2 regions of the Cytobacillus dafuensis genome follow, and region 1 is predicted to be linked to the other one. Evidence: riboswitches for the same ligand, from Rfam matches in the RefSeq annotation. Region 1 holds a riboswitch; the other holds the start of a gene.

Region 1 (4,428 bases):
CAAATAGATGTGCATCATCTTGAGTGAAGGAGCGAACTCTTAGCAGGCCATTTAAAGAACCTGAAAGCTCATGTCGATGAACTAACCCAAGTTCCGCAAAACGAATAGGAAGTTCTCGATAGCTCCTTCTCTTACTATTAAAAATGAGTACAGCACCTGGACAATTCATTGGTCTAATCGCATAATTCTGCTCATCAACATGGGAAAAATACATATTCTCGTGGTAATGCTCCCAATGGCCAGACTGTTCCCAAAGCTCTTGCTTCATCATAATCGGCGTTTTTATTTCTTGGTACCCAACCTGTTGATGCCTTTGTTTCCATAAATGTTCAAGCTCATTCCGAATGACCATTCCTTTTGGTAAGAAGAAGGGCATTCCTGGTGCCTCCTCCATTGACATAAACAACTCTAACTGCTGCCCTAATTTTCGATGATTGCGCTTTTCTACTTCCATTTCCATTGACATGTTTATTCCTCCTTATGAATTTTTTATATAAAAAAAACGCACTCATCCCATAGCAAGGGACGAGTGCGGTCGTGGTACCACCCTAATTCCGTAAAGCACAAAATAGACTTTACGCTCAAATAGATAACGGTCTTCCCGATTATGGTTACTAAGGATTTGCTGTTCCCCATAATAGCTCCAAGGTGGTAAACCAATCTTTTTTCTTCAGGGTTTTCAGCCGATGACCCTGATCTCTGGAAAGAAAAGTAAGAAAGATTCATGTCCTTTTCGTCGCATAGTATTTTTTTAGTAAAAGGCTTCCTTTGAAACGTTTGACGGCTTTTTTTGTTTGATGGTAACTTTGAAGCTTTTTTTGTTACCTTTTTCCTCTCTTTTTCTGTTTCGCGGTAACGATTAGGTTTTACTCGCTACCTTCTTCTTCCTTTTTCCAGTTTTACGGTAACATTTACAAAGATAAAATAAAAAACGCACCCATCCCAAAGCAAGGGACGAGTGCGGTCGTGGTGCCACCCTAATTCCGTAAAGCACAAAAATAGACTTTACGCTCAAATAGATAACGGTCTTCCCGATTATGGTTACTAAGGATTAACTTTTCCCCATAATAGCTCCAAGGTGGTAAACCAATCTTTTTTCTTCAGGGCTTTCAGCCGATGACCCTGATCTCTGGAAAGAAAAGTAAGAAAGATTCATGTCCTTATCTTAGCCCTATTCATTTCAATTGGAAAATAATTGTTTTTTTGCATTATAGGATAGAAATAAAGGAACGTCAAGAGATAAAGTGAAACTTCCATCAGTGGGGGTTTTCTTTCATCCCCCACTGATGGTTAGTTGAACCAATCGGGCCTTTACGGGCAGTTGATCCCCCACTTAGGTTTCTTTGATTCTCTCGCAACCTTGTAGTGGGGGTCTTACTGCCCGTTAATCTGCGATAAAATCACTTATGCAAGATTGGCCGTATTATTTAGATTTTCAGCTGATGAAGACACAGTAGACATCGCTTGACCAAATTCATGAATCGTTTCTACAATATGATTGATTTGAACCTTTACATCCGAAACTTGTTTTACACTATTTTTCATTGACGTTGTAATTTGATCAAATGCTTCACTTGTCTTAGCTGATTTACTTCGTCCTTCAACTACCGCAACATTTACATTTCTAAGCGCCGTATCCACCTGATTTGTATAGGTATTAGACAATGAAATTAGCTCCTCAATCGTACCTATCGATTCTTTCGTTCTAACTGCAAGCTTTCTAACTTCATCTGCTACTACAGCAAATCCTTTCCCGTGTTCGCCTGCCCTAGCCGCTTCAATGGCAGAGTTTAAGGCAAGCAAATTAGTCTGGTCTGCAATAGCTTGAACAATATTTATGACATCTTTTATTTGCTGAGAGGAGGACAAAAGATTCTTAACCATTTCATTCATATTCTCAATATCATTGTTAATTGATTGAATTTGGCCCACTAGATGTGTTATTTCCTTTTGACCCTCAGTAACAAATTCCTCCGTTAATAACGATTGATTTTCCGTATGTGTTACTAGCTCGTTTACCTTTTTACTGCTATCTAATAAGCTCCCAACAGATGCAGAAGTTTGCTCGACTGTCGCAACGAGATCTGTGCTCACTTCAATGATTTTATTTTTTATCTCATTCCTAACTTGCTGATGTTCTTGTTCTCTTACGTTCGCTCTTTCTTGCTCATATGATTCTAGTACAATTTGCTGTTCTAAGCTAAAGATTTTTGTAACGGCCGTTAAAATGGTTTTAATTTCCATCCTATCGGGAACATTCTCGAATATGATGTCAAACAATGTTTTTTGAAGGTTTTGAAAAGCTCCCATATAATAAGCGGGCTTTAAACCAATATAATAATGAATTTTTGCTACCTTTAATCTTTTTTCAATAAAATCCGTGTCAATTTTACCGTCAAACAGCTCAATTAAGTGCGTTTTTAAAGTACTTCTTAACCTTTCAACACTGCTATGCTTTTCAATAATTTTTTTCAATTCCTCAACTTGTAATATGGTTTTATAAAAATCACTGACCAATCGATCTATATTTTCTTTTATAAGTCCTTGCATCTGATTAATAATTTGTAAATCTTCAATAGTTAGATCAATCATTTTGATTTTTAAAAGAATATGAGGAACTGTTACTTCAATTTTCCCATCTGCATGATCCATATTTTCTAAGAAGTATTGCCTGGTTTTTTTCTTCCAGAGAATAGCCATATTAACCTCCAATTTATAGGGTCGGTTGCGCTACTCGCTCAATATCCATCCAAGCGCCCAAATTACAGATGAACATTCTTTGCTACCCGATACTTTTTTACTATGATTACATTGATTATATAGTTCTTAATAACTACTAGATATATTCTTTTTATGAAATATTTATGAATTTTTTTTAAAAAAGCCGCGACTATTGTTCTGTCTACTGCCTTGGACTCCAAAGCATGATGGATACTCCAATTAAACATATGACCGCTCCAATCCAATCGAACGTATCAGGTGTTTTTTTATCGACTCCCCATCCCCACAAAACCGAAAGAATAATAAATACGCCACCATAGGCTGCATACACTCTTCCGAATGTAGGGAAATTTTGCAAAGTAGGGATAATCCCATATATAACCAAAATGATCCCACCAATGATCCCGTACCAATATGGCTTTCCTTCACGCAGCCATAGCCAGACTAAATATCCTCCGCCGATTTCAGCGATTCCTGCAAGAATGAATATCAATATCGTATAAATCATGTTACACCTTTTCTAACTTAATTTTACTCCATAGTATCTCATGGCTTTCAAGTTTCCTTCCATTTCAAAAACACCATTTTCTATCAGCTTTCTCACCCGATATTCCAAGAACTCGTCACCTATATATTGATCTAAATGCCCTAACGCTTCTCCAATTAATCTCGCTGATTTCATAAACTCCTCTGACTCTCGTTCGCGTTGAAGCTTTTTCGCCAAATTGATGATGTATTGGTCATAATAGTCAATACAAACACTTTGAATTCTTCCATTCCGCCAAATTCGTAATGATTCCCGATTATCCGATAGATGAAGCCATTCCTGTTCATATTGCTCTCTTTCAAGGTTCGACAAAGAATGCTTCTGCTTACTGTGCTCATAAATGGTTTGGAGTTTTTCAGGTGGTATTTCCCCTGAATGCAATACTGTGTATTTTATATCGGCTCGATTAAAATGTTCTGCATATGCCAATGAGGTGTTAATCACTTTAATTTCATTAGGCTTGTCCTTTAATAAATGCAAAACAAAGCGTAGACCTGTCTGCTCATGCGCATTTTCAGCAGTCCATAGGGTAATAGGGACATCTTTTGGAATGGACAAAATTTGGTGAACTGTCTGATGAAATCTCTGTAAATATTCTCGTAACTCCTCATGTTTATCCTTCAGTGATTCTTTCATCCAAGTAAATCTGGCTCCGATTCCAATCTCTTCATGCAGCTGCCAGATAGGTCCGACCGAAAATATATTCCAGAAGGAGTACACTTTTTCCTTTTCAAACACTCCCATTTCCTTTAATGCTACCTTTAAACTACCCGCAGGGGATCCACCGAAAAGAATATGAATCATTTGACAAGTATCGGCTTGCTTCGATTCCGACCTTTCTTTCGTTATATCCAAAAGCGTTTTATATACCCTTTTCACATCATCCACAAACTCTGTTTCTGAATATTCCTTCTCCTCTATATGATTCACTCTTAAGAGAATATGAAACAATAATGACTTTACTTCCCCTTCTGGCAGTTCTTCGATAGCCTTTTTTAACTGATCTATTTCCATCATCTGTACCTCCGAAGAATAGTCCTTTTTATCATAAATTTGTCATTATTATAGCATTAATCCAATTTTATCAATTTTCCTTTTTTTTATCATTCAATCTGTTTTTCAGAGTTTAGAAAGCAGGACATACGGATTTAATAAAGAAT
Region 2 (4,428 bases), 290 kb from region 1:
TTTTCAAACATGGTTCCAACCTCTACAATAGTCGTATTTGTATCTTTAAATTCTTCTGTTCCCTGTTGCATTGACTTGACAACTATTTCAGTATCTTCTTGTATATTCTTTACAATATTTGATACTTCAGAAGAAGACTGGCGTGATTGTTCGGCCAATTTTCGAACCTCATCAGCAACAACCGCAAATCCTTTACCATGTTCACCCGCACGTGCAGCTTCTATTGCCGCATTCAATGCCAATAAATTAATTTGTTCTGAAATCCCTGTAATCACTTTTACAATAGTGCCGATTTCGAGAGATTTTTCTCCGAGTTTATTTATTGCAACAAATGTTGTATTTATCGTTTGATTAAAATGCTCCATTTTTTCTAAGGAGTCCTTCAGCTTAATGTTTCCTTCTTGTGTTAATTCTAAGGTAGCGTTCGATTGTTCTGAAATTTGATTTGTTCTCACTGATAGATCTTCGATTGCCTGTGCCATTTCTTCCATAGATGCGGCGCTTTCTTCTGTAGCTACTAATTGTTTATTTAATCCTCTACCTACCTCATCAATTGCCGCTCTAACAATATCCGCTTGCTCAGAAGCATATTCACCGATTTCAGCGAGATTTTCTCCTTTTTCATGTACATTTTTTGAAAATGAAAAAAACTTTTCACTTATACGGCTGAAAAACTCAATCAGTTGATTAAATACAGCATGATCAGGACTTCTTTCATCTACTTTACTAGTGATATTTCCTGCTATTATTTCCTTCATTCCATTTATAATTTCTTTATTTATATGAGGATGATTTTTCAGCGAAAAATATCGGTAAGCAAAATACGCTGATGTCCCCATTAAGATAACAATAATGCCTAGTAAAACAGCTTCCATGATAAATATATCTCCTAACTTCTTCTGTTAATTATTGACTTAGACCTAGGTATGAAATTTTTAAATCTCTTTAAAAAGTATGTATGTTCCATCAGCTACATGTGAAGGAATGCCATTCAACTTACTATTATCCTGATATTTATGAACAATATAATTTCCTTCTACATCTTCATATTTTTTCATATTATGATATTTTTCCATCAAACGTATCGCCTTCGGGTTTGTCGCTTCACCTAATATACCCTTCACACCTTGTGAGGATGCCTTTGTTATCAGTATATTTACTAATTGCTGAATAATTTTGTGACGGTCATGTTCAGCTACCACTCCTATCATGAATAGGTGTAATAGCTCCCCATCTTTGATTTCTTTTCCGTTTCGTCTTTTATAATCTTCCATGAAACGTTTATCCACATCTTCTAAAACACGCAGAATGACATTCATATCATAAAAAGAACCTTCAAATATATCTTCTCCGATAATCTCTGGTGCATTCGTATCTCCCGCAAGTGCACCAACAACATTATTATTAATATCTCGGGCGACTGCGCAATATCCCTGCTCTATAGTAGAGTCTAAATAATCCTTAGTAAACTTATAGAAATCTTCATAACTTAGTTTTAATTGACCTACCATCGGTTCCTGTACCCATTTTCCTGAAACATCCACTCCGATAAATGAACGTGCTAGACACTCAGCTGCTTTTTGAATTAAATCTGTTTGTTCCTTCGTTATAATTTCATATGTGTATAACTCTAATGTTGTTTGCACTTGTAGACTCCCTTTCAAATTATAAAGTGAAACTTCCATCAGTGGGGGGTTTCTTTCATCCCCCACTGATGGTTAGTTGAACTAATCACGCTCAAAACGCCACGTCCTGTGGCTTTCGCCTGACTAGGACATCGTGTCCGTCGTCGGGCCTTTACGGGCAGTTGATCCCCCACTTAGGTTTCTTTAATTCTCTCGCAACCTTGAAGTGGGGGTCTTACTGCCCGTTAATCTGCGATAAAATAAAAATCCCCTTATTATTGGGACCTAACATTACATAGAATGATGTACTTTATCGATAAATGTACCGGTGAACTCAATTCTTTCAAGTACATTCCTAACTTGCACTTGAGCAATTTTAGATAAAGGTTTTACTACCAGGATATCCTTAAAACCTAAGCTAGAATAAAATTGCATCGTTTGCTCCAACTGTGGTACAACCTTTGATGGGACAGGTGTTTGGTGAGTCCCATCAATGACAAACGTATATTCTTGTCTTGATACTTTATTAATCGTATCCTGTAAATCGATCATAAAACCTTCTGCGTCTTCCTCTCTCATTAATCCATGCACCTGTACATGCACTTCCTTCGCCACCTCATTAATTGCCATTTTATATTTCTTTTTATCTACGACTATCATCTTTTAATCTCCTTTTTTACTATAGTCTGCTATGCTTCATTGTTAACATTTGCACATTCTTTTCGTAGGAGTGTAAAAAAAAAGCTATCCCAGATATAGACAGGGATAACCAAAATAATAGATTGCTATTATTATTCTTGGCAACCCGACTATCATTATCCAAGAGGATTTTAGACTCGTAGCTTTGCGTCCTTACCTTTCGATAAGTTTGCCTTTTTCAATTTTAGAAAAGATAGTACTATTATCACGTTAATAAATCACTATAACATTATAAAGCACTTGCAATTTTTTGTCGAACTAGAATTTTTTTCTTGGTTTACATATGAATAAGGAAATAAGAAAAAAACTTCCCACAAGTTTGGTCAACTTATGAGAAGCTTCATTAATATTATTGAACTCAGCTTTACCAAATAGTCTACTACCGATGTTCACACACTCCAATTGTCGTGAGAGCTAATGGTGAACATTAGTAAATTTAAAGAAGTGCACTGAACCTATCTATTTCCACTCATTTTAATTTCATTTTCACGCATGAAGTATCGGCAACATAACATTACGATTATGATTAAACATAAATTTTATAGTCACATCATTAAATCTTCTCGGTTGATCAATGTTACATACATGACCGGCATTTTTAATCGTTTCAAATGTCGTATCTTTTGTTGCTATAACCACCATTTGCGCATCTTCCAAAAACAAATAATCTTCTTCTCCCATTACAAATAAAGTAGGAATACCAAAAAAGTCTTTCTGCATACTTTTTAGGAACGGATTAACCCGTTTGGTTAGAGAAAACCAGTTAATGAATTCTTTTTGGCACATCTTTTTCGCTTCGAATACAAATTTTTTGCGAGCTTCTTTATGATTCTCTTTCGGCATGAGAATCCAAGCAAATAGGCTAACTATCCACATATAAGGTATAATGCGTTTCATTAGATTACCAATACTAACTAAAAAACTTGTGCGTAAATTCAACTTCGTGACCGCTCCACCTAAAACCATAGACTGAAAGCGATCAGGTTGTTTTTTAGCAATTGTTTGAATTACAATCGTCCCTAGTGAAATACCTACAAAATGAGTTTTCTTTATTTTTAAATGATCTAATACTTCCAAAACCTCATCGGCTACTTGTTCGAAGGAATCTCCTTTTTGCCACATGCTGTTTGTGGATTCTCCATGCCCTCTCAAATCAATTAATAGTACATTAAAATGCTTTTTATATTCACGTAATTGTTTATACCAAATCGACGAATTCCCCCCTGCTCCATGTATTAGAGTTACCCAAGGGGTATCGTCATTCATGTAAAATGATCGATAATGTAACATTATCTATTCTCCTTTTTTAATAAAGTGAAACTTCCATCAGTGGGGGTTTTCTTTCATCCCCCACTGATGGTTAGTTGAACCAATCGGGCCTTTACGGGCAGTTGATCCCTCACTTAGATTTCTTTGATTCTCTCGCACCCTTGCAGTGGGGGTCTTACTGCCCGTTAATCTGCGATAAAAAATCAAAATATTAAATAGCAGTGTTAACTTCTTATTTTAATAACCTTCTTATACTTTTTCAACTAAAAAGGCACCTTGCCACATTGGCAAAGCACCTTTTTACAAACTTCCCTACTTTTTTTGAACCAGCTACCCATTTGCAAAGAAATGAAAAAAGAAGCTTCCCACAAGTTTTATCAACTTATAAGAAGCTTCCTTTAAAATCTTCAATGATAGCAAAACACTCTCATCTTACTCAAAAACCCTTATATATCAAGGATTTGATGGCGTTATTACATCATGCCGCCCGTAGGTTGCTAGAGTGTAATATTGTTAACATTGAGTGCAAAAAGTGCGGTAAATCAACGTTTTGGATGTTCTTGTCTGTAACATCTTTAACGGGGATTTACCGTTTTTTATGAGATTACGTTAGCAAAATGTTAGCAGTTAGCTAATAATAACATTATTAAGTATTTGAAATTCCATTTGGGTACTTTTTGTTGTTTAAACAAATTAAAGTCCGCCGCGAAATTGGGAGCAGATAAATTAAGACATGACTGCCGATGTGTACCATTCCTTTATAAATTCTTCTATATTCTTACTTTCTATAGCTTCTTTAATTTGATTACCATCAATTGGGATAATGACTATTTCC

Evidence for each region. A riboswitch is a leader RNA that binds a small molecule or an ion and turns the genes downstream of it on or off. The one in region 1 is predicted to bind cyclic di-GMP.
Region 2: linked by a shared signal. The riboswitch ahead of FSZ17_RS03465 (hypothetical protein) and the one ahead of FSZ17_RS23605 (globin-coupled sensor protein) in region 1 are both predicted to bind cyclic di-GMP.

The regions. Positions count from the first base shown of each region.
Region 1 covers NZ_CP042593.1:380,353-384,780, reverse strand. Annotated here, with positions in the region: gene thrS (threonine--tRNA ligase) at 1-466, opposite strand, end outside; T-box leader at 519-746, opposite strand; T-box leader at 948-1,176, opposite strand; gene FSZ17_RS23605 (globin-coupled sensor protein) at 1,405-2,700, opposite strand; cyclic di-GMP riboswitch class II at 2,711-2,796, opposite strand; gene FSZ17_RS01930 (YnfA family protein) at 2,903-3,229, opposite strand; gene FSZ17_RS01925 (DUF1835 domain-containing protein) at 3,242-4,285, opposite strand.
Region 2 covers NZ_CP042593.1:667,498-671,925, reverse strand. Annotated here, with positions in the region: gene FSZ17_RS03475 (methyl-accepting chemotaxis protein) at 1-875, opposite strand, end outside; gene FSZ17_RS03470 (hypothetical protein) at 936-1,646, opposite strand; gene FSZ17_RS03465 (hypothetical protein) at 1,917-2,285, opposite strand; cyclic di-GMP riboswitch class I at 2,422-2,508, opposite strand; gene FSZ17_RS03460 (alpha/beta fold hydrolase) at 2,811-3,614, opposite strand; gene dcm (DNA (cytosine-5-)-methyltransferase) at 4,320-4,428, opposite strand, start outside.